3 regions of the Nocardia lasii genome follow, and region 1 is predicted to be linked to each of the others. Evidence: riboswitches for the same ligand, from Rfam matches in the RefSeq annotation. Region 1 holds a riboswitch; each other region holds the start of a gene.
The links. Region 1 has a riboswitch for S-adenosylmethionine ahead of ACFP3H_RS03530 (aminotransferase class V-fold PLP-dependent enzyme). Riboswitches for the same ligand answer to the same signal wherever they lie in the genome.
Positions count from the first base shown of each region.

Region 2: another riboswitch for S-adenosylmethionine. It lies ahead of ACFP3H_RS21050 (AfsA-related hotdog domain-containing protein); the one in region 1 lies ahead of ACFP3H_RS03530 (aminotransferase class V-fold PLP-dependent enzyme).
Region 3: another riboswitch for S-adenosylmethionine. It lies ahead of ACFP3H_RS13045 (amino acid ABC transporter permease); the one in region 1 lies ahead of ACFP3H_RS03530 (aminotransferase class V-fold PLP-dependent enzyme).

Region 1 covers NZ_JBHSQN010000001.1:752,680-762,807, forward strand. Annotated here, with positions in the region: gene ACFP3H_RS03530 (aminotransferase class V-fold PLP-dependent enzyme) at 1-1,179, opposite strand, end outside; SAM riboswitch class IV at 1,222-1,337, opposite strand; gene ACFP3H_RS03535 (DUF6183 family protein) at 1,438-2,547, shown strand; gene ACFP3H_RS03540 (MarR family winged helix-turn-helix transcriptional regulator) at 2,639-3,073, shown strand; gene ACFP3H_RS03545 (Pls/PosA family non-ribosomal peptide synthetase) at 3,229-7,134, shown strand; gene ACFP3H_RS03550 (M1 family metallopeptidase) at 7,134-8,486, shown strand; gene ACFP3H_RS03555 (DUF2752 domain-containing protein) at 8,473-8,931, opposite strand; gene ACFP3H_RS03560 (alpha/beta fold hydrolase) at 9,152-10,128, shown strand, end outside.
Region 2 covers NZ_JBHSQN010000014.1:98,482-108,609, forward strand. Annotated here, with positions in the region: gene ACFP3H_RS21010 (RNA polymerase sigma-70 factor) at 1-792, shown strand, start outside; gene ACFP3H_RS21015 (NAD(P)/FAD-dependent oxidoreductase) at 1,002-2,084, shown strand; gene ACFP3H_RS21020 (hypothetical protein) at 2,065-2,424, opposite strand; gene ACFP3H_RS21025 (Clp protease N-terminal domain-containing protein) at 2,480-3,205, shown strand; gene groL (chaperonin GroEL) at 3,432-5,057, shown strand; gene ACFP3H_RS21035 (DUF6585 family protein) at 5,224-6,024, opposite strand; gene ACFP3H_RS21040 (alpha/beta fold hydrolase) at 6,232-7,011, shown strand; gene ACFP3H_RS21045 (SRPBCC family protein) at 7,152-7,604, opposite strand; SAM riboswitch class IV at 7,751-7,862, shown strand; gene ACFP3H_RS21050 (AfsA-related hotdog domain-containing protein) at 7,877-8,656, shown strand; gene ACFP3H_RS21055 (HAD family hydrolase) at 8,653-9,375, shown strand; gene ACFP3H_RS21060 (hypothetical protein) at 9,369-10,128, shown strand, end outside.
Region 3 covers NZ_JBHSQN010000008.1:83,255-93,382, forward strand. Annotated here, with positions in the region: gene ACFP3H_RS13010 (SAV_6107 family HEPN domain-containing protein) at 87-548, opposite strand; gene ACFP3H_RS13015 (GNAT family N-acetyltransferase) at 666-1,292, shown strand; gene ACFP3H_RS13020 (phytoene desaturase family protein) at 1,289-2,845, shown strand; gene ACFP3H_RS13025 (carotenoid biosynthesis protein) at 2,926-3,711, shown strand; gene ACFP3H_RS13030 (DUF3153 domain-containing protein) at 3,796-4,551, shown strand; gene ACFP3H_RS13035 (glycosyltransferase family 2 protein) at 4,553-5,734, shown strand; gene ACFP3H_RS13040 (hypothetical protein) at 5,748-6,449, opposite strand; SAM riboswitch class I at 6,823-6,917, shown strand; gene ACFP3H_RS13045 (amino acid ABC transporter permease) at 7,026-7,997, shown strand; gene ACFP3H_RS13050 (amino acid ABC transporter ATP-binding protein) at 7,994-8,755, shown strand; gene ACFP3H_RS13055 (transporter substrate-binding domain-containing protein) at 8,799-9,761, shown strand; gene ACFP3H_RS13060 (LLM class flavin-dependent oxidoreductase) at 9,758-10,128, shown strand, end outside.

The DNA of each region.
Region 1 (10,128 bases):
GACGAGGCGGTCCACGTCGGCGGCGGTGGTGCCGAGGCCGATGCTGGCGCGCAGGGCGGCGTCGAGGCCGAGGCTCGCGAGCAGGGGGTGGGCGCAGAAGCGGCCGTCGCGCACGCCGATGGCGTGTTCGGCGGAGAGGTAGGCGGCGACCTGGCCGGGGGCGTAATCGGCGACGGTGAAGGCGACGATGCCCACACAGTCGGGGCTGTCGGACCAGATGGTGACCAGGTCGACGCCGGGGATGGCGGACAGGCCGTCACGCAGGCGGTCGGCCAGGAAGCGTTCGTGCGCAACGAGTTCAGTGGAGTCGATGGCGGCGAGGGCGTCGCAGGCGGCGGCAATAGCGGCCGCGCCCAACACATTCGGCGAACCGCCCTCGTGCCGCTGCGGCGCGCACGCCCATTCCACTTCGCGCACACCGACATTGCGCACCGCGCCACCCCCGGCCAGGTACGGATCGGCCGCGTCGAGCCAGTCACGTCGACCCACCAGCACCCCCGACCCGAACGGCGCGTACAGCTTGTGCCCGGAGAAGGCGAGGTAGTCGATCCCGCTCTCCCGCAGCGAGATCCGACGATGCGGCGCCAACTGCGCGGCATCGACGAGGATCCGCGCACCACACAGGTGGGCGATATTCGCGAGTCGCTCGAGCGGCAGCACCTCACCGGTCACATTCGACGCCCCGGTCACCGCGAGCAACGCGGCGGGCCTGCTGCACAGTTCGGCGACCACCCGCTGCACCGTCTCCTCGACGGTGGCCCCGGCCCGCACCACCCGGCGGCCGTGCTTGGTCCACGGCAGGAAGTTCGCGTGGTGTTCGATGTCGAGCACCACGGTCTCCCCCGGCACACACCCGGCCAGCAGGTTCAGCGAATCGGTGGTGTTGCGGGTGAACACGACCACCTGGTCGTCGGCGGCGTCGAGGAACCGGGCGACCGAACCGCGCGAGGCCTCGTAGCACTCGGTCGAGATCCGCGAGGCGTAGCCGGCGCCGCGGTGCACGCTGGCGTAGTACGGCAGCAGCTGCGCGATCCGGTCGGTGACCTGGGTCAGCGCCGGCGCACTGGCCGCGTAGTCGAAGTTGGCGTAGGTGCTCGTCCCGCCCTGGACCAGCGGAACCCGCAGGTCAGCCCCGGAAACGGTGGCGATGGCACAGGTGGGGTCGATTACAGCAGTCATGACGAAATCCCGTCGGCTCAGGGACCCGCTCCACAAGAAGTTGGCCCGCGCTTGCCGCGTCCGTTCTCGGACGTCAGCCAGGTCGTCACCCGGAGCACCCCACCGCGGAGGAGGGTTGCCGACCAGCAAGCCGGGGCTGAACACTGGTACTCGTGACCTGAACCGAGACTGACAGACGACCGCCCGACCTGTCAACCACCCCGCCGCAACACGCCCGGACCCGGTCACCTCGACACGCCCGCTGCGTACGCTGGGCGCGTGCACGTCGAGATCGAGCAGATCATCCGCGAGTTCCCTGGGACGACCGACTTCCGCAGCGCCAATGAGCGCATCGAAAAACGCGTCGCGGCAGGCGATTTCGAGTTCGCGGTAGCACTGTCCAGAGCCGCTACCGCCGCCTACGGCGCCCACAATTGGATCGTCGGAAACTGCCTGAGCACAGTGCTGCACGCCTCGGCGCCGGAGCGGGTCGCGGCGGCCCTCCGGATACTGGCGGCGACACAACCGAAGCAGGTTCGGGTGCGAGGAATCGCGGCGAGACTGGCGGGCGCCCTCGACCCGGACGACGCGATCGCGGCCTTCGGCCAGGCCGGGCTGATCGGACCGATGGCGGACGAGCTGCGCACCTGCCTCCTGCACGAACTCGTCCTACGCGACATCGCTGTGGCCGAGCACGAGGTGCTCGCGCGGTGGGCGACCTCGGCGCACTGGTCGGGCCACCCGCTGCGCGCCCTGCCCCTCGAACGCGCACCGTTCGAGCGTGACCTCGCACTCCGCCGATTCACCAAGGGCGGTTCCAGTGTCGGCCTACCGTTCAGCGCCGACACCACCCGCGCCCTGAGCAGGCACACCCGCCTAGCACTACCCACCGCGAAGGAGCGCGCGGCCGACCCGCAGCTCGAGCACGCCGTCGCGAACTGGCAGCGAGAATCCAACGGCCGCATCGAAGCTCGGACCTTCGCACTCAGGTTTCTCCCCGACCCGACGACCACGGCGGCGCTGCTGGACACCCTGCCGCTGGAGTGCCTGCGCGCCCGGCACCCGTCGGCGACCGAACTCGTCGTCATCCCGGCGACGCCCGCGCGGGTGTGGTCTCTGCTCTTCGCCGCCGCCGCCAATGGCGGTGCCTACAATTCCGGCCCCGGTGCCGCCTACGGCCGCTTGCACGCCTGGCGCTCGCTCGGCGCACTCTGCGGCGCCACCGAGTTCGACACGATCGACTCCATCTCACGCCTCGCCGAGGACTGTCACTGGTTCACCTTCGAGGCCGACACCACCTGGTTCGAGCGCGTCGCCTGGGACATCGGCGTCGTCGCGCTCACGCCCGAACCCGCCTTGTCGGTCCTCGCCGCCACGGACACCGACTGAGCTGCCACGGGGCCCGCTCAACCATCTATACCCCCCATGATGGACACCCAAGATGATTGAGTGTCTCCACTATTTGCTAGAGTTCCCCCTCATGTCCACGAACACGAACTCCGTGCGCGGCCTGCCCCGGTACCCGGTGTACGCGCTCGGGCGGCTCACCAAGGCGCTGCATGCCGAGATCGACGTGCCGTTGCGTGATCACTGGGCGCTCACCTTCATCGCGGAGAATGCCGATCTGACGCAGAAGAAGGTGGGCGATTCGCTCGGGATCGACCGGAGTGAGGTCGTGCGGTTGATCGACGCGCTCGAGCGGGCGGGGCTGGTGGAGCGCACCAGGGACGGCAAGGACCGTCGCAAATACCGGTTGCGGATCACCGAGGCGGGGCGCAAGCAGTGCAAGCGCACGGACAAGGTGATCGCCGAGGCGACCGCGCGGGTGCTCGATCGGCTCGACGAAGACGAACAGCGCACGCTGCATCGGCTCGCTGTCGCCGCGCTGGGCACCTCGCCCGAATCGCCGGTGTGAACAGCGGCGACGCACGCGAGCGCCTGCCGCGTCGCGCCACTGTCTCCGAGTACCGTTGGGACCTGGTCACCATCTTGTTTGCCCTCCGGTAACCCGGCCGTGAAACAACAGACGAAACTGATGGGGGTCAACCGATGAGAGGTGGACTGAGCACGATGCTCGAGCCACACACCGAGGCGTCCGCTGCCCTGCGCGACCCGCTGTTGCGGGCCGATCTCGCCGCCGAGCCGCGCACGCTGGTCGACATCCTGACCAGCACCGCCCTGGCACATCCCGACGCGCCCGCGATCGACGACGGCACCGTGGTGCTGAGCTACATGGACCTGATCGCCGCGATCGAGGCCAGGATGGCCGAACTCACCGAGGCGGGCGTGCGTCCGGGCGACCGGGTGGGCGTGCGGATGCCGTCGGGCACCGCCGCGCTCTACGTGACGATCCTGGCCGTGCTGTACTGCGGCGCCGCCTACGTCCCCGTCGACGCCGACGACCCGGAGGAGCGCGCCAAGCTCGTCTTCGGCGAGGCCAGGGTGAGCGCGATCGCGACCGCCGAGGGCATCGAGTCGGCCACCATCACCCCGGACACCCACGACTGGAACACCCTGCCCACCCCGGCCGACGACGCGTGGATCATCTTCACCTCCGGCTCCACCGGAACCCCGAAAGGTGTTGCGGTCACCCACCGTAACGCCGCCGCGTTCGTCGACGCCGAGGCCCGCCTGTTCCTCCAGCGCGCCCCGATCGGCCCCGGCGACCGCGTGCTCGCCGGCCTGTCGGTGGCCTTCGACGCCTCCTGCGAGGAGATGTGGCTGGCCTGGCGCAACGGCGCCTGCCTGGTCCCCGCCCCCCGCGACCTGGTGCGCACCGGCGCCGACCTCGGCCCGTGGCTGATGCGCCGCGAGATCAGCATCGTCTCCACCGTGCCCACGCTGGCCGCGACCTGGCCCGCCGAAGCGCTGGAATCGGTGCGGCTGTTGATCTTCGGCGGTGAGGCGGTACCCCCGGAGCTGGCCGAGCGACTGATCGGCGGCGCCGACCGCGAGGTGTGGAACACCTACGGCCCCACCGAGGCGACCGTCGTCGCGTGCGCCGCGCTACTCACCGGCGAGATGCCCATTCGCATCGGATTGCCGTTGGACGGTTGGGATCTCGCGGTCGTCGACGCGCAGGGCAACCCGGTGGCCGAGGGCGAAACCGGCGAACTCGTGATCGGCGGCGTCGGCCTGGCCCGCTACCTCGATCCGGTCAAGGACGCCGAGAAGTACGCGCCGCTGCCCTCGCTCGGCTGGGAAAGGGCTTATCGCAGTGGCGATCTGGTGCGCAACGACTACCAGGGCCTGATCTTCCTCGGCCGCGCCGACGACCAGATCAAGATCGGCGGCCGCCGCATCGAACTCGGCGAGCTCGACAACGCGCTGCAACACCTGCCGGGCGTCAGCGGCGCCGCCGCAGCGATCCGAACCACCAAGGCGGGCAACAAGATCCTGGTCGGCTACCTCACCGGCGCCGGACCCGACTTCGACGTGAAGAAGGCCAGAAAGATTCTGGCCGAACAACTTCCGGCCCCGCTGGTCCCCCGCCTCGCGGTGGTCGCCGACCTGCCCACCCGCACCTCGGGCAAGGTCGACCGCGACGCGCTGCCGTGGCCGCTCCCGTCGGCCGACGAACCCGCCGACACCGGCCTGTCCGGCACCGCGGCCTGGGTCGCGGGCCTGTGGGACGCCATCCTCGGCGCCGAAGCCACCGACCTCGACGCGGAATTCTTCGATCTGGGCGGCGGATCCCTGTCGGCCGCCCAGCTCGTCGGCGCACTGCGCGAGCGCTACCCGCACGTCACCGTCGCCGACCTCTACGACCACCCCCGCCTCGGTTCCCTCGTCCAACTCCTCGACGGCAGCGCCCCGGTCGCCGCGGTCGACATCCGCGAGGTGAAACCCACCCCGCTGCGCGCCCAGATCACCCAGGTCCTGGCCACGATCCCGCTGACCACCCTCACCGGGTTGCAGTGGGTCACCTGGCTGACGGTGGTCTCGGGCATCGCGGGCTGGTCGGGCTCGCTGCCGTGGCTGCCGCGCCTGTCGTGGTGGTGGATCCTGCTGGCGTTCGTGCTGTTCATCTCGCCGATCGGCCGGATGGCGATCTGTGTGGCGGGCGCGCGCATCCTGCTCGCCGGGTTGCGTCCCGGGTCCTATCCGCGCGGCTCGGCGGTGCACCTGCGGCTGTGGGCCGCCGTGCGCATGTCCGAGGCCAGCGGTGCCGAAAGCCTTTCCGGCGCACCGCTGATGGTGCCGTTCGCCCGCGCGCTCGGCGCCAAGATCGGCAAGGGCGTCGACCTGCACAGCCTGCCCCCGGTGACCGGCATGCTCGAACTCGGTGACGGCGCCAGCGTCGAACCCGAGGTGGATCTGTCGGGTTACTGGGTCGACGGCGACATCGTGCACATCGGCGCCATCACCATCGGCGACGGCGCGGTGATCGGCGCCCGCTCGACCCTGTTGCCCGGCACCAAGATCGGCAAGAAGGCCGAGATCGCGGCCGGTTCGGCGGTCTCGGGCAAGGTCAAGGGCGAACAGGAATGGGCGGGCTCGCCTGCCGCGAAGACCGGCAAGGCCCCGCGCCGCTGGCCCGACCACTCCCCCGAACGCGCCCGGCACTGGCTGCTGGTGTTCGGCCTGTCGTCGATGGTGTTGGCCGCGATGCCGGTGTTCGGCCTCGCCGTGGGCGGCACCTTCATCGCCTGGTGGGTCCGTGAGGAGACCACCATCGGCGCCGCCGCGCTGCGCGGTTTCGCCATCCTGCCCGTGGCCACCCTGCTCAGTCTCGGCGTCTACGCGGCGGCCACGGTGATCGCGGTGCGCCTGCTCGGCATCGGCCTGCGCGAGGGCTACCACCCCGTGCGCAGCCGCACCGGTTGGCAGGTCTGGGCCACCGAACGCCTGCTCGACTCGGCCCGCACGTTCCTGTTCCCGCTCTACGCCAGCCTGCTCACCCCGGTCTGGTTGCGGCTGCTCGGCGCGAAGATCGGCAAGAACGTCGAGGCGTCGACGGTGCTGATGCTGCCCAAGTTCACCGTGATCTCCGACGGCGCGTTCCTGGCCGACGACACCATGATCGGCAGTTACGAACTCGGCGGCGGTTGGTTGCGCATCGGCGAGTCCAAGGTGGGAAAGCGTGCGTTCCTGGGCAATTCGGGGATGACCGCGCCCGGCCGTCGGGTGCCGAAGAACGGTCTGGTCGCGGTGCTCTCGGCCGCGCCGAACAAGGCCAAGGCGGGTTCGTCGTGGCTGGGCAGCCCGCCGGTGCGGTTGCGTCGCGCGGCCGACACCAGCGACACCTCACGGACTTTCGATCCGCCGCTGCGGTTGAAGCTCGCGCGCGCTTTCGTCGAGACCTGCCGCCTGATCCCGGTGATGGTGACCTTCGCCATCGGCCTGGGCGTGCTGCTCGTGCTCGCGCTGATCGCCCAGCACACCGACTACCTGGTGGCCGCGCTGGTCTCCGGACTGGTGCTGATGGCGGCGGGCGCGCTCGCGGGCGCCATCGCGGTGGCCGCGAAGTGGTTGATAGTAGGGCGAATTCGCGCGGTCGAGTATCCGCTGTGGAGTTCGTTCGTGTGGCGCAACGAGGTCTCCGACGCCTTCGTCGAAACCGTCGCCGCGCCCTGGTTCGCCCGCGCCGCCACGGGTACGCCGGTGATGAATCTGTGGCTTCGCGGACTCGGTGCCAAGATCGGCCGCGGGGTATGGTGCGAGTCCTACTGGCTACCGGAGGCGGACCTGGTGACACTCGGTGACGGCGCGACCGTGGAACGCGGCTGTGTGGTGCAGACGCACCTGTTCCACGACCGCATCATGTCCATGGACACGGTCACCCTCGACGCGGGCGCCACCCTCGGCCCGCACTGCGTCGCGCTGCCCGCCGCCCACATCGGCGCGGGCGCCACCATCGGACCGGCCTCGCTGGTCATGCGCGGTGACGTGGTGCCCCCGTCGACCCGCTGGTGGGGCAATCCCATCGCACCGTGGACCGCGCCGAGGGAGTCCCGGCCGCGCGGAGCCGCCTGATGCCGAACAAGTTCTACCAGGACCCCATCGACACCTACCTGCCGCAGAACGGCAATCGCGGCTACCGGGTGTCGCGCTACGAGCTGGAACTGGGCTACAAACCGGCCAGCAACCGGCTGGCCGGACGCGCGGTGATCATCGCGGTGACCACCGCGGCGCAGCCCCGCTTCACCCTCGACCTGTCGCAGGCGCTGACGGTGTCGAAGGTGCTGGTCAACGGTTCCAAGGCGGTGAAGTTCACCCATCAGCAGGGCAAGCTCGCGCTGACCCCGCAGCAGAAGATCCCCGCCGGTGGTGTTCTCGAGATCACCATCCACTACGCGGGCACCCCCAAACCCGTGCGCGGGCCGTGGGGCGAGGTCGGCTGGGAGGAACTCACCGAGGGTGCCCTGGTGGCGAGCCAGCCCAACGGCGCCGCCTCCTGGTTCCCGTGCGACGACCACCCGAGTTCCAAAGCGTCCTACCGCATTTCGATCACCACCGACAGTCCCTTCTACGCCCTGGCCAACGGCGTGCTGATCAGCAAGCAGCCCAAGGCCAGCCAGACCACCTGGGTCTATGAGATGGCCGAGCCGATGGCGACCTACCTGGCGACGATCCAGATCGGCAACTACCGCCGCTACCGGGTCGGCGCGGCGGGCGAACCGGTGCCGATGCACGCGGTGATCCCGCCCCGGCTGCGCACCGCCTTCGACCATGATTTCGCGCGTCAACCGCAGATGATGGCGCTGTTCACCGACAAGTTCGGCCCGTATCCGTTCGACGCCTACACCGTCGTGGTCACCGACGACGACCTCGACATCCCGATCGAAGCCCAGGGCATCTCGATCTTCGGCGCCAACCACTGCGACGGCAAGCGCGGCGCGGAACGCCTGGTGGCCCACGAACTCGCGCACCAGTGGTTCGGCAACAGCCTCACCTTGAAGCAGTGGCGCGACATCTGGCTGCACGAGGGATTCGCCTGTTACGCCGAATGGATCTGGTCGGAAGCCTCCGGCGGTGCGACCGCGGACCAGCTCGCCAGGGCGGCGCGCGCGAATCTGGCCCGCCAACCCCAGGACATCGTGGTCGGCGATCCCGGCCCCAAGCACATGTTCGACGACCGCGTCTACAAGCGCGGCGCGCTCACCCTGCACGCGCTGCGGCTGGAACTGCGCGACCACCTGTTCTTCGAACTCATCCGCGAATGGACCGCCCGCTACCGGCACTCCTCGGTCACCACCGAGGAATTCGTGGATCTGGCCGGGCACTACAGCGTGACGCCGTTGCGCGGCCTGTTCGCGATCTGGCTCGGCACCAAACCGCTGCCGCAGCTGCCCCCGCTCGGCGGGCAGGCCGCTACACGGGCGTGAACCAGCTGCCCCACGGGGTGTTGCGCAGCACGGTGTAGACGGCGAGCAGCCCGAAGAACGACCACACGACCGGGGCGGGCAGGCTCGGCAGGCGCCAGGATTGTCCGCGCCGGGCCCGCACGATCCAGTCGATCACGAACACCGCGAACGCGAGGACCAGGGGCACGACCAGCACATTGCTGTGCAGGGAGTCCAGGACGCGGCCGTCGGTGAGGTTGTGCACCGCGCGCATGCCGCCGCAGCCGGGGCAGTAGACCCCGAGCAGCGCGTAGGACGGGCACAGACCGTAGGAGCCCTCGACGTGCGGATCGCGCAAGTGCAGCAAGGCCAGGGCGCCGATGCCGATACCCGCGGCGACCAGCGGCGGGGCCAGGCGCTGCCACGTCGGCGGCGTCGGTTTGTGCTCGGCGCCGGAAAACTCGGCCGTGACGTGCGTGTTGTCCACTCCACTACGGTAGCCGCGCCGGTAACCGGCCGCCAGCACGAGGCAAGGAGGCCCACATCGTTATCTTCGCCCTGTAATTTTCCGGCGAAATCCGGCGATTTCACAGTGTCAGCAGGGCGAATGACCCACTTCACAACAAGTGGGACACTGCGACCCGCTAACACTAGCTAGCACCCCGGCTCGCACTGTACGGTGGCCTACGACACAAAGGAGTGCCGACATGCTTGCGAAGTCGATGATGACGCTCGCGGCAGCGCGAACAATGGTCTCGCAGTTCGAGACCGGCGCACTGACCGCCCCGTTCCGTACCGGTCTGCGTACCCGCAGTTTCGCCACCGCGAGGCTGAACGCGCCCGCCGCGGCGCACCGGGTCGTCCCGGTGACCACCGCCGACGGCGCCCAGCTCCGGGTCCACGTCTACGGTGCCGATACCGCCCCCACCCTGGTTCTCGTCCACGGCTGGGCGTGCAGCATCGAATACTGGAACCCGCAGATCAGCGCCTTCGCCGGCGAATACCGCGTGGTCAGCTACGACCAGCGCGGCCACGGCGAATCCACCCTCGGCACCGCCGCCCCCAGCGAGCACACCCTCGCCGACGACCTGTCCGCCGTCCTCGACGCCACCCTGCGCGACGGCGAGAAGGCCGTCCTGGCCGGGCACAGCATGGGCGGGCTCACCATCCAGGCCTGGGCCAAGCACCACCCCGAGCAGGTCTCGGCGCGCGCGTCGGCGGTCGTCCTCGCCAACACCGCCAATGCCGCGATCCGCTGGGAAACCGACATGCTGCCGGTGCTCAACAAGCAGCTCACCGTCGGCCAGTACCCGGTCACCGTGCTCGGCGCGCCGGTGCGGATGCCGCAGCCGGTGAGCGAGTCGCTGCTGTTCAGCCCGCTGCCCATCCCCGGCGGCTGGCTCACCCAGCAGATCTTCCGCACCCGCATCCTCACCCCCGAGGCCACCGCCGACGAGGTCGATTTCGCGATGGGCATCATCCGCTCGTGCCGTCCGATCGCGCGTGGTCGCCACGCCGCGGCCATGGCCGACATGGACCTGTCCGAGGGCACCGCCAACCTGACCGTGCCGACCACCGTGATCGCCAGCGCCCGCGATCGCCTCCTCCCCCAACGCCTTTCCCGTCCGATCGTCGACATCCTGCGCCGCACCGGACACCTGGCCGACTTCCACGTCATGCCGCA
Region 2 (10,128 bases), on a different contig from region 1:
GAGGCCGAGGACGTGGTGCAGGAGGTCTACCTGCGGTGGGCCGCGGCCGATCGCGGGGAAATCGGCAACGCCGAGGCGTGGTTGACCACCGTCACCGTGAATCTGTGTCGGACCCAGTTGGTTTCGGCCCGCGCGCGGCGCGAGACCTATGTCGGTCAGTGGCTGCCCGAACCCGTCCCGACCGGTGGCGGGGCGCTCGGTCCGCTCGATTCCGTCGAGGAACGGGAATCGGTGTCGCTGGCCCTGCTCACCGCGATGGAACGGCTCAGCCCGATCGAGCGCGCGGTGTTCGTCCTGCGCGAGGCGTTCGGCTATCCGCACGCCGAGATCGCGGCGATGCTCGACCTCACCGAGTCGAACGCGCAGCAGATCTTCCACCGCGCCGGGCAGCGGGTCCGCACCGGCAAGCAGCGCTTCGTGGTGTCGGCCGACCACGCGCGCACCATGATCGAGAAGTTTCTGCTGGCCGCGACCACCGGCGACGTGGCCGGGCTGCGCGAACTGCTCGCCGACGACGTGGTCTCGATCGCCGACGGCGGCGGCAAGGTCGTCGCGGCCAAGCGCCCGGTGGTCGGCGGCGAGGTGGTCGCGCGCTACCTGTCCAACCTGCGCCGCTTCCTCAGCCCGACGGTGCGGTTCGACTTCCTCGAGATCAACGGCGAGCTGAGCCTGGCCCTGTTCGATGCCGACGCGGCCTACGGCGTCCTGGCCTTCGACTTCGACGAAGCGGGCGCCATCGCGGCCGTCCGCACGGTGGTGAACCCGGCCAAACTGGCCGCCGTCGGCGCGTGATCGGGCGACCGGAACCGCTGGATCGCGGGTTCGGCGCCGCGGTTGGGTGCGGGTTGCGAGGGCGGTGCGTTCGACTGGTCACCACCCCGCGTGCGTGACGATCGACCGACCCGGCGCGCCTGTGAGGTGGATCACCGAACGGAAGTGTCAGGAACGGGGCGGCTGATCGGTCTGAGGTGTGTCGGCATTTCGAGAGAAGGAGCCACCTCATGACCGGTCAGCATCGGATCGTCGTCCTCGGCGCCGGGTACGCGGGCCTCACCGCGGCACGCGCCCTCGCGAAGAAGACTCGCGACACCCAGATCACCGTCGTGGACGGCCGCGCCGAATTCGTGCAGCGGGTGCGCCTGCACCAGGAGGCCGCGGGCCAGTCGGTCAAACGGCTCGACCTGCGCAAGTCGTTGGCGCGCAAGGGTATCGAGTTCATCCAGGCCCGCGTCACCGATCTGGACCCGGAACGCAAGATCGTCGCCATCGACGGCGAGTGGACGATCCACTACGACACCCTCGTCTACGCCCTCGGCAGCCAAGCCGACCGCCACGCCGTACCCGGTGCCGCCGAGCACGCGAAGTTCGTCGCCACCGCCGAGGACGTGACCGAGCTGTCGGGCCAGATCGTCATCGTCGGATCGGGCCCCACCGGCATCGAACTCGCCACCGAACTGGCCGAGTCGCAACCGGATTCGCCGATCACCCTGCTCGGCTCCGAGGACCCCGGCGCCTGGCTCTCCCCGCGCGCGCACGCGGCGATCCGCGCCGCACTCACCCGACTCGGCGTCGAAATCCGTTCCGGCGCCAAGGTTGTCGAGGTGCTGCCCGATGCCCTCCGGCTCGCCGACGGCACCCTGGTGCCCGCCGCCACCACCGTCTGGACCACCGGTTTCACCGTCCCCGACCTGGCTCGCCGAGCGGGCCTCGCGGTCGCCGACGACGGCCGCATCCGCACCGACGACACCCTGCGCTCGATCTCCCACCCCGACATCTACGCCATCGGCGATGCCGCGCTGATGACCGGCGTGGACGGCCGCCCGCTGCGAATGGCCTGCGCGACAGCCATTCCCGCGGGCCAGTACGTGGTCGGCGCCATCGCGGCGCGAGCGCGCGGCCGCGACCCCGAGCCGATGGCGGGCCGCTACCTCGCGCAGTGCATCAGCCTCGGGCGCCACGACGCGGTGTTGCAGGTCGTCAAGGCTGACGACACCCCGACGAACACGGTGTTCACCGGCCGGATCGGTGTGGTGCTGAAGGAACTGATCGTGCGCGGCACCGCCTTCACGGTGGGTTTGCGCTAGCGAGCCCGATGAGTGGCATAAACGTGCACTCGTGGTGAGTCGAGGCCGAATTCGGGCGCACATTCGCGCCTGTGTGCACGTTTATGCCACCTTCGCGCAGCCCCGGGTCGGTGTGCGCGGCCTGCACCCACGTGAGTCCGTAGAGAACGTTCGAGAACAGGTAGCCCTCCGGAAACAGTTGCTGCGCGGCGGTATCGGACCCTTCGTCGAGGGCATCTCGAACGAACGCCAACTGCCGCTGTGTCGAACCGGGTTGTTCGTCGAGTCCGGGCCGCGGCCACAGCAGTCGCGCGGCGCCGACCACGCACGCCACCGTGACGACGATCGCCCGCTGTGCCATCACCGATCGTCAACCAACCGTTGACGACCACGCAACGTCAACCTAGAGTTGACGCATGAGCACTCCGAACATTCGCCTCGACGACCTCATCGACGGCATCAAGAAGGCCCGCCCCGACAATGTCCTCGACCAACTCTCCGACGCCGTGGTCGCCGCCGGTCATCTCGGCGAGACCGCCGACCATCTGATCGGCCACTTCGTCGACCAGGCCCGTCGCTCCGGCGCCTCCTGGACCGATATCGGCGCGAGCATGGGCGTCAGCAAGCAGGCCGTGCAGAAGCGATTCGTGCCGAAGGGGCCCAGCGACACCGCCGCGATGGACCCGCAGGCCGGCTTCGCCAAGTTCACCGATCGGGCCAGGGCGGTGGTCGTCGACTCGCAGGAGGCGGCGCGCACGTCCGGCAGCGGCCAGATCTCGCTGGGGCACTTGATCCTCGGTCTGATCGGGCAGTCCGAGGGGTTGGCGGCCAGGGAGATCGTCGCGCGCGGGGTGGATCTCGACGCGGTGCGCGTGGCCGCCACCGCCTCGCTGCCCGCCGCCGACGGTGCCGTCCCCGCGCTCATCCCGTTCGACGGTGACACCAAGAAGGTCCTCGAACTCACCTTTCGCGAGGCGCTGCGCCTGGGCCACAACTATGTCGGCACCGAGCACATCCTGCTCGCACTGCTCGAGCAGGAGAACGGATCGGGCGTGCTCAGCGGACTCGGGCTCGACAAGAACCAGGTCGAAACCGATCTCGTCGAGCTGCTGGCTGCTTTTCTGACCCCCGCCGACGAGTAGCGACACGGCCTGATCGCATCGTCTCGACCTTGCACTCGGCACCGGTGAGTGCTAAAAAGGCTTTGGCACTCTGCACTTGTGAGTGCCAGGTCGGGACGGTGAGATCGGGTTCCATCGACACCCTCGGTCGTCCGTCGCGGGCACCTCCTGGCCAGCGTACTTTGGGGCGATCCAACCTGTGGTCGTCTCGTGTGTCAGCCATAGACATGTGGAGGATCTCAACGCAATGGCCAAGACAATTGCGTACGACGAAGAGGCCCGTCGCGGCCTCGAGCGGGGTCTGAACGCCCTCGCCGACGCTGTCAAGGTGACGCTGGGCCCGAAGGGTCGCAACGTCGTGCTCGAGAAGAAGTGGGGCGCCCCCACGATCACCAACGATGGTGTGTCCATCGCCAAGGAGATCGACCTCGAGGACCCGTACGAGAAGATCGGCGCCGAGCTGGTCAAGGAAGTCGCCAAGAAGACGGATGACGTCGCCGGCGACGGTACGACCACCGCCACCGTGCTGGCCCAGGCGCTCGTGCGTGAAGGTCTGCGCAACGTCGCGGCCGGCGCGAACCCCCTCGGCCTCAAGCGCGGCATCGAGAAGGCCGTCGAGGCCGTCACCGCTCGTCTGCTCGACACCGCCAAGGAGATCGACACCAAGGAGCAGATCGCTGCTACCGCTGGTATCTCCGCGGGCGACCCGGCCATCGGCCAGCTCATCGCCGAGGCGATGGACAAGGTCGGCAAGGAAGGTGTCATCACCGTCGAGGAGAGCAACACCTTCGGGCTCCAGCTGGAGCTGACCGAGGGCATGCGCTTCGACAAGGGCTACATCTCCGGTTACTTCGTGACCGACCCCGAGCGTCAGGAAGCGGTCCTCGAGGATCCGTACATCCTGCTGGTCGCGTCGAAGATCTCGACCGTCAAGGACCTGCTGCCGCTGCTGGAGAAGGTCATCCAGGCCGGCAAGCCGCTGCTGATCATCGCCGAGGACGTCGAGGGTGAAGCCCTCTCGACCCTGGTCGTGAACAAGATCCGTGGCACCTTCAAGTCCGTCGCCGTCAAGGCGCCCGGCTTCGGTGACCGTCGCAAGGCCCAGCTGGCCGATATCGCCATCCTCACCGGTGGCGAGGTCATCAGCGAAGAGGTCGGCCTGTCGCTGGAGACCGCCGGTCTCGAGCTGCTCGGCACCGCGCGCAAGGTCGTCATCACCAAGGACGAGACCACCATCGTCGAGGGTTCGGGCGACGCGGAGGCCATCAAGGGCCGCGTGCAGCAGATCCGCGCCGAGATCGAGTCCTCGGATTCGGATTACGACCGTGAGAAGCTGCAGGAGCGTCTGGCCAAGCTGGCCGGTGGCGTCGCGGTGATCAAGGCCGGTGCCGCTACCGAGGTCGAGCTCAAGGAGCGCAAGCACCGCATCGAAGATGCCGTGCGTAACGCCAAGGCCGCCGTCGAAGAGGGCATCGTCGCCGGTGGTGGCGTCGCGCTGCTGCAGGCCGCGCCCGCGCTCGACGGCTTCAACGGCCTGACCGCCGACGAGGCGACCGGTGTCAACATCGTGCGCGTCGCGCTGTCGGCTCCGCTCAAGCAGATCGCCTTCAACGCGGGCCTCGAGCCCGGCGTCGTGGCCGAGAAGGTCTCCAACCTCCCCGAGGGCGAAGGCCTGAACGCCGACACCGGTGTCTACGAGAACCTGCTGGCCGCCGGCGTTGCCGACCCGGTCAAGGTGACCCGTTCTGCCCTGCAGAACGCGGCCTCCATCGCCGCGCTCTTCCTCACCACCGAGGCCGTCGTCGCCGACAAGCCGGAGAAGTCCGCCCCCGCGGGCGACCCCACCGGTGGCATGGGCGGCATGGACTTCTGATCCCCTGATCAGCAGTTCCCGCAAGCCACGAAGGCCGGTCCACTTCCGAGTGGACCGGCCTTCGTCGTTCCACAGCTTCCTCTCGCCGCCTACATCGAGGCGCTCGGTGGCCGCATGGAGATCATCGCGGACTTCGGAGCGGAGCGACTCGTCGTGGGGTGATGTCTCAGCCGACGGGGGTGAGGCGGAGTCTTTCGGCTAGTTCGTTGAAGATGTAGAAGTTGGGGATGGTGCTGACGGGGGCCAGCGACATCCACATGCCCGCGAGTTTGATGCGGATGTGGCCGCTGCGGGCGTCGATGAGTTGGATGTCTTCCCAGGCAAGGGATTCGGTGCGGTAGGTGAGGGCGTCCAGGGACAGGGCGACGTCGCCGAACGCGACGGTTTCGCCGTTGTCGATGGCGGCTACCGCGGCGGGGAGTTGGGTTGCGGTGACGGCGGATTGGATGGCGCGGGCCCATTCGCGGGCGCGGGCGAAGCCCTCTTCGTCGATGGTCGCCTCGACGCCGCCGGGGCCGGACAGTTCCAGCAGGTAGGTGACCGGCACGGTGTCGTGGAACGGGATCTCGTGTTGGCGCACTTCGGTGCTGTCCCAACGGAATCCGGCCACCCGCTGCCCGGACCGGTAGACGGTGACGCCGTGGTCGAACAGGTCGATCCGGGCCGCGCGGTTCTGCCGGTTGATCACCCCGCGTCGCAGCGCGAGCAGCACGGGCGCGGCGGCCACGACGAGCAGGGTCAGACCGCCCTGCCACGACCCGACGGCGCCCACGATGACGCCGATGGTGGCGATACAGCCCGCGACGATGCCGCAGCCGCGCACGAAGGTGTCGTCGGCGGGGGTGGCGAGGAAGGTGTCTCGATGCGCGCCGAGGTGCTGATACTCCGACATCAGGTGTATCAGTTGGGTCAACGGCACCCGGTGCCGGTTGTCGGCACCGTCCTCCGGCCTGTTCGGAGTGATCACTAATCCCTCCATGAGGCGATTCATCCGCGGCGAAGCGTAAGCGAACCGGCGGAATATTGCCACCGGTGTGGGGCGAGAATCCTTGCCACGACCGGGCGGAATGCTCGAGCAGAGGGTAGCGCGGCGCAAGAATCGTTGGTAATGCGGCAGGCAACGGCTGACTTCGCCGCTGTCGGCGTCGACACCACCTGATCTAGGGTGGTTTACGTGCTCTCCATCGATGAAGGCGATCCCGCCGCGCCCGCGATCGTGTTCGTCCACGGCATCCCGGGTTCGGTGGACTGGTTCGCCGGGATCGCCGAGCGGATGGCGGGGGAGTACCGGGTGATCCGGGTGGACACGCGGGAATTGGGCGCCGACGGCGATTTCAGCGCCGCGGCCCGCACCGTCCCGCTTACCGCGCTGCTCGACGACCTCGACCTCACCGACGTGACGGTGGTCGGACACTCCTTCGGCGCCGAGATCGCCCTGGAACTGGCTGCGGTCTCCCCACGCGTGGCCCGCGTCGTGGTGGTCGGTCAGGCCCCGGACTACGGTGCGGCGAGTATCCCGTCCGTCGCGAAATGGGTGGTGCGCCCGTGGTCGGTGCGGCTGGCCCAGCAGTGGACGCCCGGCCCGGTGATCCGGCTGGCGAACCGTTCCTTCTTCGCGTCCCGCTTCCGCTACCAGTCGGCGCCGGGCCTGGCCGACGCGCTCGTGCGTGACTTCCGCGCCGCCCTGCCTACCGGCCTCGCCTACGCGGTGGGCGCCCGCGCCGACGACTTCGCCGCGAAGCCGCTCGACGTCCGCGCGCGAGCCCTCCGCCAGCCGGTCCTGGCCATCCACGGCCGCCACGACAACCTCTACGACAGCACCGAAACCCTGGCCCGTTTCGCCGCGGCGGGCGCGCGAACCCACCTCGTCGAACACGCGGGTCACTCCCCGCAGATCGAGCAGCCCGACGAATTCGTCTCCGTCCTGGGCGATTTCATCGCTGGAACCCGCTGACACCACGAACGTCCCCGGCGCCCATCGGCCCACCAACTCGCGGCGCTCCGGAAACCGCGCGGCGCGCAGACGCTCGACGGCGACAACCTGACATGACGACGAGAGCCCGCCGGATCAGCTCCGACGGGCTCCGGTCAAGGTCAGCGCTCCGCGGCGACCTTGACCCGGTTCAGCGTCTCCTCCATGCCCGCGACCAGGTCGGCCTCGAACTTCTGCTCGCCGCCCATCGCGACCTTGATCGCCGCCGTCAGCCAGCCGGGCAGGCCCTTGGGGTCGACCGTGCGGGTCTCGACCACGCGGGTGCCGGTGGCGGTCGGCTCGAGCAGGTAGGTCCACACGGTGCGGTTCTCGTTCATGCGGAATGCCAGCGTGCGGTTGGCGTCGAAGCGCACGATCCGCGAGGTGGTCGGGTAGACCTTCCAGCCGACCTTGTTCACGTTGACGGTGAACGCGCCGTCGCGCACCCCGCCGAGCGCGATCATCTTCACCGTCGTCGGGCTGAGTTCGGGCATCCGGCGCAGGTCGGACAGCACCGCCCACACTTTCTCCGGCGATGCGGCGATGTCGATGCTGGCTTCGAGGGTGTTCGGCAACGTTGCCTCCGGGGTTATGCGTGACGGACAGTCACGCACAGCATAGGCACCGCGACCCGGCCCGCCCTCCGCCCGGAGTCGGATTTTTTCGCATGCTGGTCGGAATGGTTTTCAAAACTATTGCGCCGGAATAAGTTTCAGGACACGGTCACGAGTTCCAGCTTCGAGCCCCGGCTTGCTGGGCGGCAACCCTCCATCGGCGGCGGGGTGCTCCGGGTGACGACCGGATGGGTGGGGATCCCCCCGTAAGCGTCTTTTCCTGGAGGTCTGTCATGTCTGTTGTCCAGCTCGACTCAACCCAGACCCCCGAGGCGGTGGCGACCACCTTCGTCGTGGTGGCCGACCGGTTCCTCGGCATCACCGCCGACGAGCGGGTACACACCGTGTCGGGCCTGGTCGCGCTGCTGCGCGGCGGTCGCTTCACCGGGTCGGAACTGGTCGTTCACCTGGGTCAGGGGCTCACCCGCCACGATCTCGACTACCTCGAGCACGTGGCGGCCGTGCACGCACCGCAGGCGCGCGTGCGGGTGCTCGGCGAGGTCGCCGAGCCGGCGCGTCGCCACCACGTGCACAAGTACCAGCACTCCAATGTGTTGCTGGCCGATCTGACGCGCACCGACGAGAACGTCTTCCGGGCCGAGCTGCGCCTGGACAGCGACAACGAGCTGCTGCTCGATCATCAGACCGGCGAGCACGTGCAGGGCATCGTGGTGATCGAGGCGGTGCGCCAGCTGTTCCTGGCCGCGTTCGAACTCGAATACGGGGTGCGCAGCCCGCAGGAGCACTTCTACCTCGTCTGGAACAACGTCGACCTGCGGTTCACCTCGTTCCTGTTCCCGCTCCCGGCGACCCTGCACGCCCAGCTCACGCCGGTCTCGGTCGAGGATCCGGGCAAGTTGGAGTTCGTGATCGAGACCGAGGTGCGCCAGTTCGGCAAGAGTGTGGCGCGCTCGCGGATCGAGTTCGCGGCGCTGCCCAATGAGCGGATCGCCCAGATCGAGCGGGCCAAGGCGGCCAAGGCGGTCACCGCGTACCTGGCGGCGTCGGCATGAGCGATCACGGCGTGGCGTTCTTCGACGTCGACGAAACCCTGATCACCGTGAAGTCGATGTTCACGTTCCTGCGGTTCTGGCTGGCCGAGAACGGGGACGACGGCAGCGAATACGCCCGTGTCGCCGACGATCTCAAGGCGCGGGCGCAGGCGGGCGCACCGCGCGAGGAGATCAATCGGGAGTACTACCGGACCTATCGCGGCGTCGAGTACGCCGCGCTGGTGGCCGCCGGGCAGCGCTGGTTCGACGGGTTCGTGGCCGAGGGTGCCGCGTTCTACGCCGAGCCGGTGCGGGCCCTGCGCGAGCACGCCGCGTCCGGGGTGCGCACGGTGTTGCTGTCCGGATCGTTCGCGCCGGTGATCGGGCCGGTGGGGGCGGCGATCGGGGCCGATGACCTCATCGTCACCGAGCCGGTGGTCGACGAGTTCGGCGTGCTCACCGGTGAGGTGCGCAGGCCGATGATCGGCGCGGCCAAGGGGGAGGCGGTGGTGGAGTACCTGCGGGCGCACGAGATCAGTGCCCGTGACACCTGGGGGTACGGCGATCACGGCACGGACCTGCCGTTTCTCTGGTTGGTCGCGCGTCCCGCCTATCGCGGCAGTGATCCGACGCTGGTGCGGGCCGCCGAGAGCGGTGCCTGGCGTCATCTGGGCGATGCCCTCGGTGATGCCCACGGCAACGAGTTCGCCGATGATCGAGAGGCGGCGTCCGTATGGTGAAGCGTCTGTACGAGCTGACTCCCACCACGCAGGGGCCGCTCTATCCGCCCAGTGAGATCGTCGATGCCGCAGGCGATTTCATCGTGGTGGGGTTCCTGAACGAGGAAGGTCCCGATGGTTCGGTGATCAGGCGGTGGGGGCGTGCCGTCGTCGCGGCCGACACCGCGCTGCCGCCCTTCGGCACGAATCTGCCCTACCGGGTGGTTCGTGAACTGCCGGAAGAACTTTCGGCCGAAGACGCCGCGCTGGTCCTGCACACCCTCCCATTACCGTTGCCCGCCAACAACTATCCGATCGTCTTCGCCCCCGATCAGTTACCCCACGCGGCCGAGGTGACCCGCCCCAGCTACCCCTTCCACGAGGTACCGATCCCCGACCTGCGCGTCGAGGACGGCCGCAAACTCACCGAACCGGTCACCCTCGGCCAGTGGCTGCAAGCCCGCGGCACGGTGGAGGTATCCCTCAGCGACGACGAACGCGCAGCCCATTTCGCCTTCGACTTCACCGGCCTGATCCCCGACTCCCTCTACACCGTGATGTCCCTGCGCTCCCGCGACCTGGACCCCGAGTCCCCCACCCGCCCAGGCCCGCTCGGTGTCCCGAACGTCTTCACCACCGCCACCGACGGCACCGCCACCTACCGAGCCACCCTCCCCAACCCCTTCCCCGCCCCCACCACCCCCGACGCCAACCGCATCATCAGCGTCGTAGTCCTCTGGCAGAGCTACCAACAGAACTACGGCGGCGCCATCG
Region 3 (10,128 bases), on a different contig from region 1:
GGTAGGCGACGGGTAGCCGACCTTGGCGGCTATCTGCTCCCCATAATACGAGTTCGATCGTTGGCGTACCACCTACTCGGTCATAACTAAGCGGTCATGTCGCGGCCACGACTCGGCTGCGGGCCGCTCTTGGCCGCGGCTACCAGCGCATCGTCGACGTCGTAGAGGAACGCGCCCACCCGTGAGCAGAACTCATCCGCCTGCGTTTCGGTGATCGCGCGGTCCAATCCGGCCTCCAACGCGGCCCGTAATTGCGAGTGCGCCTCGAAGTAGTCGGCCCACATGACGTACTCCGGGCTGGCGCGCCGCAGCAGCACCCAGGCGCTGCGGGAGCGGGCGCGCGGCGCGCGGTCGGCGCCGGTGAGCGCGATCATCGCGCCCGCGCCGCGCAGCGCGGCCAGGTATGCCGTGCGGAATCGCTCGCCGGGTTCGTGCTCCCAGGCCGAATCGGTGAGGAGGGCGTCGGCCTGGCGGAGTAGGCCGCCCGCCCGCCCGTCGTGACCCGCGCGCGCCCGACCGTCCTCTCGAGCATTGCCGTGACCGGCCATCTGCTGCCCCTTTCACCCCTCGCACTGATCGAACTGGCATTCGAACGTTTGAATTGAGATTGAATATAGGGACACCCACCGACAACTTCCCGCGTTCGCGCGCCATCGACGAGAGCCATGACAGCCGTCAAGCCGAAGCACACCCCCGCACCCGTCGTCGTCGACCTCAGCGTCGCCGCCCTGCGCGCGCGCCTGCACGACGCCCTGTCGGTGTATGTCGCCGCCATGGACTACCCCCGCGGCACCGAACACCACCGCGCCCCGATGTGGACCGAACACACCACCAGGGCGGGCTGGCGGGCGGTCGCGGCCGTGCTGCCCGACGACGCCGGGGGCGTCGACCTGCGCACGGCGCCGATCGTGGCCATCGCCTACGGCTATCGCGGCGCCCCGCGCCAGTGGTGGCATCAGCAGGTCCAGACCGGGATGCGCCGCTGCGGCTGGCCCGACGCGGCCGCGCGCGAGCTGCTCGCGGACTACTTCGAACTCACCGAACTGCACGTGCATCCGGCGGCGCAGGGGCGCGGGATCGGGGCGCGGCTGCTCGAGCGGCTGCTGGCCGATCGCGACGAGGCGGCGGTGTTGTTGTCGACGCCGGAGGTGCCCGAGGAGGCCAATCGGGCCTGGAAGCTCTATCGGCGGACCGGTTTCACCGATGTGGTCCGCAATTTCGTGTTCGCGGGCGACACCCGACCGTTCGCCATCCTCGGACGCCGGTTGCCGATGCCGCCCGGTCCCTCGTGACGACGATCGTGGTCGGGTCCGGCCACAACGCGCTGGTGGCGGCCTGCTATCTGGCCAGGGCCGGGCACGCGGTGCGGGTGCTCGAACGCGACGAGGTGCCCGGCGGGGCGGTCTCGACGGTGGAGCGGTTTCCGGGCCATCTCGTGGACCGTGGTTCCTCGGCGCACATCATGGTCCGGCACACCGGGATCATCGAGGAGCTCGAGCTCGAGCGGTTCGGGTTGCGCTATCTGGACTGTGATCCGTGGGGCTTCACCCCGTCGGACGGGGTGGGCGCGCCGATCGTGTTCCACCGCGACCTGGACGCGACCTGCGCCTCGATCGCGACCGCGTGCGGTGTCAAGGACGCTGACGCCTATCGCCGGTTCGTCGGCGTGTGGGGCGAGCGCAGCGCGCGGGTGATGCGCTCGTTCGGCGGTCCGCCGACGCCCGGCAGGCTGCTTCGCTCGTTCTGGGGACTGGACGCGCGCGCCGGCGGATCGGCGTTGTCGCGGGAGTTCCTGCAGTCCGGGGACGCGCTGTTGGATTTCTGGTTCGACGACGAACGGCTCAAGGCGTCGCTGGCGTGGTTCGGCGCGCAGTCGGGTCCGCCGATGTCGGAACCGGGCACCGCGCCGATGGTCGGGTTCGCGGCGCTCATGCACACGCTGCCGCCCGGCCGGGCCGTGGGGGGAAGTGGGGCGCTCAGCGCGGCGCTGATCGCGCGACTGCGGGCCGACGGCGGCGAGCTGCACACCGGCGACGCCGTGACCTCCCTGCGCCGCGCGGGCGCCGGGTGGGAGGTGACGACCGCGGCGGGCCGGACGCTGCGCGCCGACACCGTGGTCGCGGGCTCACACATCCTGGCGACCCTCGACCTGCTGCGGGCCGGCGGTTTCGCCCCCGAGGTGCTCGACGACTGGCAGCGCCGTATCCGGGTCGGCCCCGGCATCGGCATGGTCGTGCGCTTGGCAACCGACCGGTTACCCGAGTATCCCGGCGCCTCCCCCGCCGAATCCGCCCGTGGTTTGCAGTTTCTCGTCTCCGATCGCGGGCAGCTGCGCCTCGCCCACGGCGCCGCCATGGCCGGTGCGCTGCCGCCGCGCCCGGTGGTGCTGGCGATGAGTTTCAGCGCGCTCGACCCCTCCATCGCCCCGCCCGGCGAACATCAGCTCTCGCTGTGGGCGCAGTGGCATCCCTACGAGCTCGCCGACGGCAGCGACTGGGCAGCACACGCCGAGGTCGAGGCGGATCGGATCATCGCCGAAGTCGACAGGTACGCACCGGGTTTCGCCGCGTCGGTGCGCCAACGGTTCGTGCAGACCCCGGTCGATCTGGAACGCGAGATGGGGTTGCGCGGCGGCAATGTGATGCACGTGGAGATGTCGCTGGACCAGATGATGCTGTGGCGCCCGCTGCCGGAACTGTCGGATCAGCGCGTTCCCGGCGCCCCCGGCCTGTACCTGACGGGGGCCTCCACCCATCCCGGTGGCGGTGTCTCGGGCGCGAGCGGGCGCAGTGCGGCGCGCATGGTGTTGGGCGACAAGCGTAAATGGCGGTTCACCGCGCGATGAGGGGAGATCGGCGGGTCAGGGCGGCCGCCGCGGGAATTCGACAGTGGGTTCGGGCGGATCCGTGGCGGGCGGTTCCGGCGGTGTCGGCGCTGGCCCTGGTGCTGGTGCAGATCACCTATCCGCTGAGTGCGGGGGTGACGCGGGATCGGATCACGGTCGCGGTGGTGGTGTTGACCGTGGTGACGGCACTGACGCACGCGGCCACCACGCGGGGATTGCGGTGGGCCGCAGGGTTTTTCGTCATCGTGTCGGGGTTGGGGCTGGCCTCGGAGATCGTCGGGACCGGCACCGGGTTCCCGTTCGGGGCGTACTCCTACGCGCTCGACCGGCTCGGCCCGGCCGTGGCCGAGGTGCCGGTGGTCGTGCCGCTGGCCTGGACCGGCGGGCTGTATCCGATCTGGATCGTCGCGAGTCTGCTCACGACCGCGCCGGTGAGCCGCGGGGCGCTGTTCGCGCTCGGGGCGGTGGGGTGGGATCTGTTCCTGGATCCGCAGATGGTCACCGACGGGCAGTGGACCTGGGCGGTGACCGACGCCGGGCTGCCGGGGCTGCCGCAGATCCCGTATACGAACTATCTGGGCTGGGCGCTCGTGGCCGGGCTCATGGCCGTGCTGCTCACCGTGCTCGATCGGGTGCTGCCGCCCGCGCGGGATCCGTCGGTGGCGGTGCCGGTGGCGGTGTTCGGGTGGACCTGGCTGGGTTCGGCGCTCGCGCACGCGGTGTTCCTCGGGCTGCCCGCGTCGGCGATCTGGGGTTTCTGCGGGCTCGGCGTGCTCGGTTTTCCGTTGCTGATGCGGGCCCGGAGCGGCCTTGCGCCGTTTTCCCGTGCCGAATTCGACGCGAAAAGTCCTGATCGGCGGGGGTGAGCGGGAGCCGGTGGGCCCGTCGTGTGGGCTCAGCGGCCTGAGCCTGGCACGATGTCAACCGTGCAGCCGAGTCCCGTCGCCGACATGCCCGCTCCTTCGCCGCGTCGTTCCGTGCCCGCGCGGCGCGTAGCGGCCGTCGCCGTCCTGCTGGCCCTGCTGGTGCCGGCGCTGACCGGGTGCCTGCGGGTGCAGGTGTCGATGGGGGTGTCGTCCAACGACCGGGTGTCGGGGCGCATCGTCGCCGCGGCGGTGCCGCAGAACTCCGAGGACAAGGGCCCGCAGTTGAAGGCGCCGGATTCGTTGTCGTCGAAGATCCGGGTGGAGAACTACAACCAGGACGGCTACGTCGGCACGCAGGTGTTCTTCGACGACCTGTCCTTCGGCGAGGTCGGCCAGCTCGGCGGACTGTCGGATCAGACCCAGGGCATGTTCACCCTGGAGTTCCAGCGCAACGGCGACCTGGTGAGCCTCAACGGGCGCGTGGACCTGGAATCGTTGCCGCCGCAGGGCTCGGATGTGCAGTTCTCCGTGGCGTTCCCGGCGCGCGTGGCCAAGACCAACGGCACCCGCGAGACCACCGACAGCGAGAACACCGTGTCGTGGAAGCTGCCCGCGGGCGAGGTGTCGAACCTGCGCGCCGAGGTGAAATACGCCGACCCCAACACCCGTTCGTTCGCGGGCTGGGCGGGCATCGTCGGCGGCATCACCCTGGCCGTGGCGGCGTTGATCGCGGGTCTGGCGTTCCGCGACCGCAATCCGGCTCCGGCGCACGCGCCGCGCGGCGGTTTCTCCCCCTCGGAGATGTGGCGCGAGATCTCCAGCCGCCGCCTTGGTCGCTGAGATGGGTGTGGCCCGCCGCCTGAGCTGGGCGGGCACCGGCCTGGCCGTGCTCGGGGCCGTCACCGCGGCCTACAACCTGGTCACCGTGCGGGCGCTGTCGCGCGGCGTGACCGGCGTGCTCGAACCGGTGACCGTGTGCGTTCCGGCCCGCGACGAAGCCGACCGCCTGCCCGCGCTGATCGCCGACCTGCGCGCCCAGACCGGCGTGCCCCGGCTGCGCGTGCTGATCCTCGACGACGACTCGACCGACGGCACCTACGAGGCCGCCACGGCCGCCGTCGACGACGACCTCCGTTTCACCGTGCTGCGGACCAGCACCACCCCCGATCCCGGCTGGACCGGCAAGGCCGCCGCGTGTGTGCGCCTGGCCGCGCACGCCGACACCCCCGCGCTGGTCTTCGTCGACGCCGATGTGCGCCTTGCACCCCACGCCATCGCGGCGGCGGTCACCGAATTGCGTAGGCGCGGTGCGGGACTGGTGTCGGTGTGGCCCGTCCAGGACGCCGGTTCGCCCGCCGAGCGCCTCATGCAGCCGCTGCTGGCCTGGTCGTGGGCTTCCACCCTGCCGATCGGCCCCGCCAACCGCAGCCTGCGCCCCTCCACCGCCGTGGCCTGCGGCCAGTTCCTCGCCGTCGACGCGCAGGCGTATCGCGCGGCCGGTGGACACACGGCCGTAGCGGCCAGTGCCACAGAGGATCTCGACCTGGCCCGCGCCCTGCGCCGCGCCGGACACCACACCGCCCTGGTCACCGCGGGCTCGGCCGCCCGCACCCGGATGTACACCGACGCGACCCAACTCGCCGACGGCTACACCCGCTGGCTGTGGTCGGCCTACGGCGGCCGCCTCGACACCGGCGCCGCCCTCGGAACCGTTGTCGCCCTGACGTATTGGGTGCCCCCGCTGGCCGCCCTCTTCGGCCGGGGCAGCACCCGCCGCCTCGGCCTGCTCGGCTACGCGGCCGCCGTCACCAGCCGCCTCACCGCCCGCACCATCGAAACCCACCGCGCCCCCACCACTTCCGACCTCGCCTCGGCACTGGCGCACCCCCTGGCCACCGCCCACTACCTCGCCCTCTGGGCCCGCTCCCACCACCGCCACCGCACCGGCCGACTCCGTTGGAAGCAGCGCCCGCTGGTGGGTACACCGTCCGACCACGACACGAGCCGGACCGCGACCCGCTGACCGAGCATCCGGATCAGGGGACGTCGATGATGCCGACGGTCGGGAAGAAGAAGCAGGAGCGGCCCGCGTTGTCGGCGGTGCCGAAGACGGCGGCCAGGACGGTGCCGTGGCCGGTGTCGACCGGGACCGCGCGGACGCCGCCGACGGGGATGGCGGCCAGGAGGAAGTCGCGGATGGCGGCCTCGGCCATCGGGCGGAGTTGGACGGGGACCTCGGGCGGGACCATCGCGGCGACGATGTCGCCGATCGGACCCATCGAGGCCATGCCGCTGCGGCCGTTGCTGATGTTGAGCCAGGCCACCTGCATGCCCGCGGTATTCGTGGCGGCGGTGTCGGGGGCCATGCCGTAGGGCAGGAAGGTGAACAGGGTCTGCCCGGATTTCACGGCGGTGAGGTCGAGACCGGGCAGCGGCAGGGCGGTGGCGGGCCACGGGCCGGGGACCGCGCCCGCGACGGCGGGGACGATGCCGGGTCCGTCGGCGGAGCAGTTCAGCGCGGCGGTGGGATACAGGAACGGCTGGATGCCGAGGGCTTCGAGGGTCTCGACGACGGTCTGGTAGGCGGTGAGCAGGTCACCGGGCCCGGCGGTGGGCGCGACGGCCGGTGTGTCCCTGGTGACCGCGGGCGGTGCCGGGGCGGCCGCGACGGTGGGCGCGCTCAGCAGCAGCGCGGCGGCGCAGGCCGTCAGGGTGATGGAACGACGTGACACGAACACGGCGGACTCCTCATCGACGCAGAGAAGGCCGACGCTACCGCGCGCCACCCGAATTTCGACGCAGGTGAAGTAACCCTCGATTCGGCGCGTCGCAACCTTTCAGCGACCCCGCCGACCAGCCCCGCGCTCCCCCACGACGCACCGACCCGAATCCGCTCGCCCCCACCCGGCCCGCCGCCCCCGGGACACGACTCGACCCACTCTCGTCAGCGTCCCCCTCGCCCGCCCGCGAGTCGCTGACCGCACCGAATCGGGGCAATTGTGCTCCGCCGATCCCCCGCGTCCAACCTCTGGGCTCACGCTGATTTCTACCGTTGCGTGCGGTAGCGCCTATGCCACATGCTGATTCAGCTCGGGCCGCAACCGTCGAGCACAACCATCCAGAGCGACCGAGAGACCTGGCTCGACGACGTCGCAGCAACCCGCCCCGTCCCGGGGTGTGGGTGCTTCCGCCGGGACCGATGGAGGAGATATTCGTGCTGATGTCCTGTCCGGCCTGAGCGCCGCCAGCTCGCGCACCCGCCCTGGCCGGGTGGAGGTCACCGCACCTCGTTCCACTGTTTTCGAAGGACTCCCATGACCGCGTCCGCCGTCACCGGCGCCGACACCGCGCCCGCACCGCCACCGCGCGCGACCGCCGCCGAGAACCTGCCCCGCATCGCCGGTTCCCGGCACCCGTGGCGCTGGGTCGTCGCGGGCATCGCCCTGCTGCTGGTGGCCCAGTTCGCGCACGGCCTGATCACCAATCCGGGGTGGGACTGGGGCACCTTCGCCCAGTACTTCACCGCCAAATCGGTGATGTCGGCGCTGTGGGTGACCATCGAGCTGACCCTGTGGGGTACCGCGCTCGGTTTCGCGCTCGGCACGCTGCTGGCCATCGGGCGGGTCTCCGACAACCCGGTGCTGCGGGTGATCGCCTGGACCTACATCTGGGCGTTCCGGTCGATTCCGCTGATCGTGCAGCTGCTGTTCTGGTTCAACATCGCCTACCTGTATCCCCGCTTGTCCGTGGGTATTCCGTTCGGACCGGCCTTCTTCGACTTCGGCGTCAACGGCGTGATCAGCGGTTTCACCGCCGCGGTGATCGGCCTGGCCCTGCACCAGGCGGCGTATTCGGCCGAACTGATCCGCGCGGGTCTGCTCTCGGTGGACGGCGGCCAACTGGAAGCCGCTGCGGCGCTTGGCATTCCGCGCTGGCGTCAGTTCCGCACGATCGTGTTGCCGCAGGCGATGCGCTCGATCCTGCCCAACGCGGCCAACGAGGTGATCAGCCTGTTCAAGGGCACCTCGATCGTGTCGGTGATGGCGATCGCCGAGCTGTTCTACCAGGTCCAGGTGATCTTCGGTCGCAACGGCCGGGTGGTGCCGCTGCTGATGGTGGCCACGGTCTGGTACATCGTGCTCACCACCGCCCTGTCGATCGCCCAGTACTACATCGAACGCCACTACGCCAAGGGCGCGCAGCGTCAGCTGCCGCCGACACCGTGGCAGCGCGTGCGCACCAAGGTGACCGAGATCGCCGCCGCACCCCGAGGAGCCACCCGATGACCGCAGCGGTGCGTGCCCGCGGAATCCGCAAGTCCTTCCACGGCACCGAGGTGCTGCGCGGGGTCGACCTGGCCGTGCGCGCGGGCGAGGTGGTGGCGCTGATCGGGCCGTCCGGCTCCGGCAAGTCCACCCTGCTACGGGTGCTCAACCATCTGGAGGCCCAGGACGCGGGCACCGTGCACATCGACGGTGAGCTCATCGGCTACCGGCAGCGCGGCGACGTGCTGCGCCCGCTGCCCGATCACGCGGTGCGGACCCAGCGCAGCCGGATCGGTTTCGTGTTCCAGCAGTTCAATCTGTTCCCGCACCTGACCGTGCTCGACAACGTGGTGCTCGCCCCGGTCTCGGCCCAGCGTCGGCCCCGGGCGGAGGTTGTCGCCGAGGCGAAGCAGCTGCTCGCCCGGGTCGGCCTCGCCGATTTCGTCGACGCCTACCCGCGCCGCCTGTCCGGCGGCCAGCAGCAGCGCGTGGCGATCGCGCGGGCGCTGGCCCTGCGCCCGCGACTGATCCTGTTCGACGAGCCCACCTCCGCCCTTGACCCCGAACTCGTCGGCGAGGTGCTCGCGGTGATCCGCGATCTCGCGCACAGCGGCACCGCCCTGGTGATCGTCACCCACGAGATCGGTTTCGCCCGTGAGGTCGCCGACACGGTGGTGTTCCTCGACGAGGGCCGCATCGTCGAACAGGGCCCCGCCGCCACCGTCCTCGACCACCCCGAACATCCACGCACACAGGCTTTCCTGTCGCGCGTGCGCTGAACCCGTTTCCGAACAGCCCTTCCACGAACAGGTTTCGACACTGATGAAGCTCTCCACCCTGATCGGCATCGTCGCGGCGGCAGCCCTGCTGACCACCGGCTGCACCGCCGATCCCGAGGCCGCGAACACGGTCGAGGCAGGCAATGTCACCTTCGATCTCTCGCCCGAGCAGAAGGACCGTGTCCACGTCGCCAAGGTCGACGCGATCGCCGCGCAGGTGCCCCAGGCCATCCGCGACCGGGGCACCCTGGTGGTGACCGGTGCCGCCGGTGCCGCGCCGCCGCTGCGCTTCTACGCCACCGACGACAAGACCGTGGTCGGATCCGAGATCGACTTCGCCACCCTGGTGGCCGATGTCCTCGGGCTGAAACTCGTGACGCAGGTGGCGGATTGGTCGCAGAACTTCGTGCGGGTGGATTCCGGTGAGGTGGACGTGTTCATCTCGAACGTGACCGTCACCGAGGAGCGCAAGGAGAAGTACGACTTCGCGACCTACCGCGAGGACAATGTCGCCCTCGAGGTGCCCAAGGACAGCTCGCTGGTCTACACCGATCGGAAGAGCCTGGCGGGCAAGCGGATCGGGGTCGGTGCCGGCACCAACCAGGAGCAGCTGCTGGTGAAGTGGAACGAGCAGAACGTCGCCGACGGTCTGGCGCCGATCGATATCGCCTACTACCAGCAGACCACCGACTACTACCTGGCGCTGGGCTCGCACCGCATCGACGGCTACATCGGCCCCAACCCGACCGGGGTCTACCACTCGACCACCACCGGCGAGACCAAGATCATCGCCACCTTCTCCGGCGCGGGCGACGGCTTGCAGGGCGAGATCGCGGTGCTCACCAAGAAGGACAACGGCCTGATCGCCGCCGTGCACGCGGCCCTGGCCCACGCCATCGCCGACGGCAGCTACCAGAAGGTGCTCGACCGCTGGGGCCTGGACACCGAGAAGGTCGCCGAGTCGCGGATCAATCCGCCCGGACTGCCGAAGAAGCCCGCCGCATGAAATTTCTCCTGATGACCCTGATCACCAGGGTTCCCGATCCGCACACCGGCGTGGTTCCCGCCACGGCCGACCGGCTGCGCGAGGTGATCGACCAGGCCAGGCGCGCCGAGGAATTCGGGTACGACGGTTTCGCGGTGGGCGAGCGGCACGAGGACCCGTTCCTCTCGGCCGCGCCGCCGGTGGTGCTGAGCCACATCGCGGCGCTCACCTCGCGGATCAGCCTGTTCACCGCGGTCACGACCCTGAGCCTGCTGGATCCGGTGCGCGCCTTCGAGGACTACTCCACGCTGGACAATCTGTCCGGCGGCAGGCTCGAACTGATCATCGGCAAGGGCAACGGCGCCGCCCAGGCCCAGCTCTACCACGT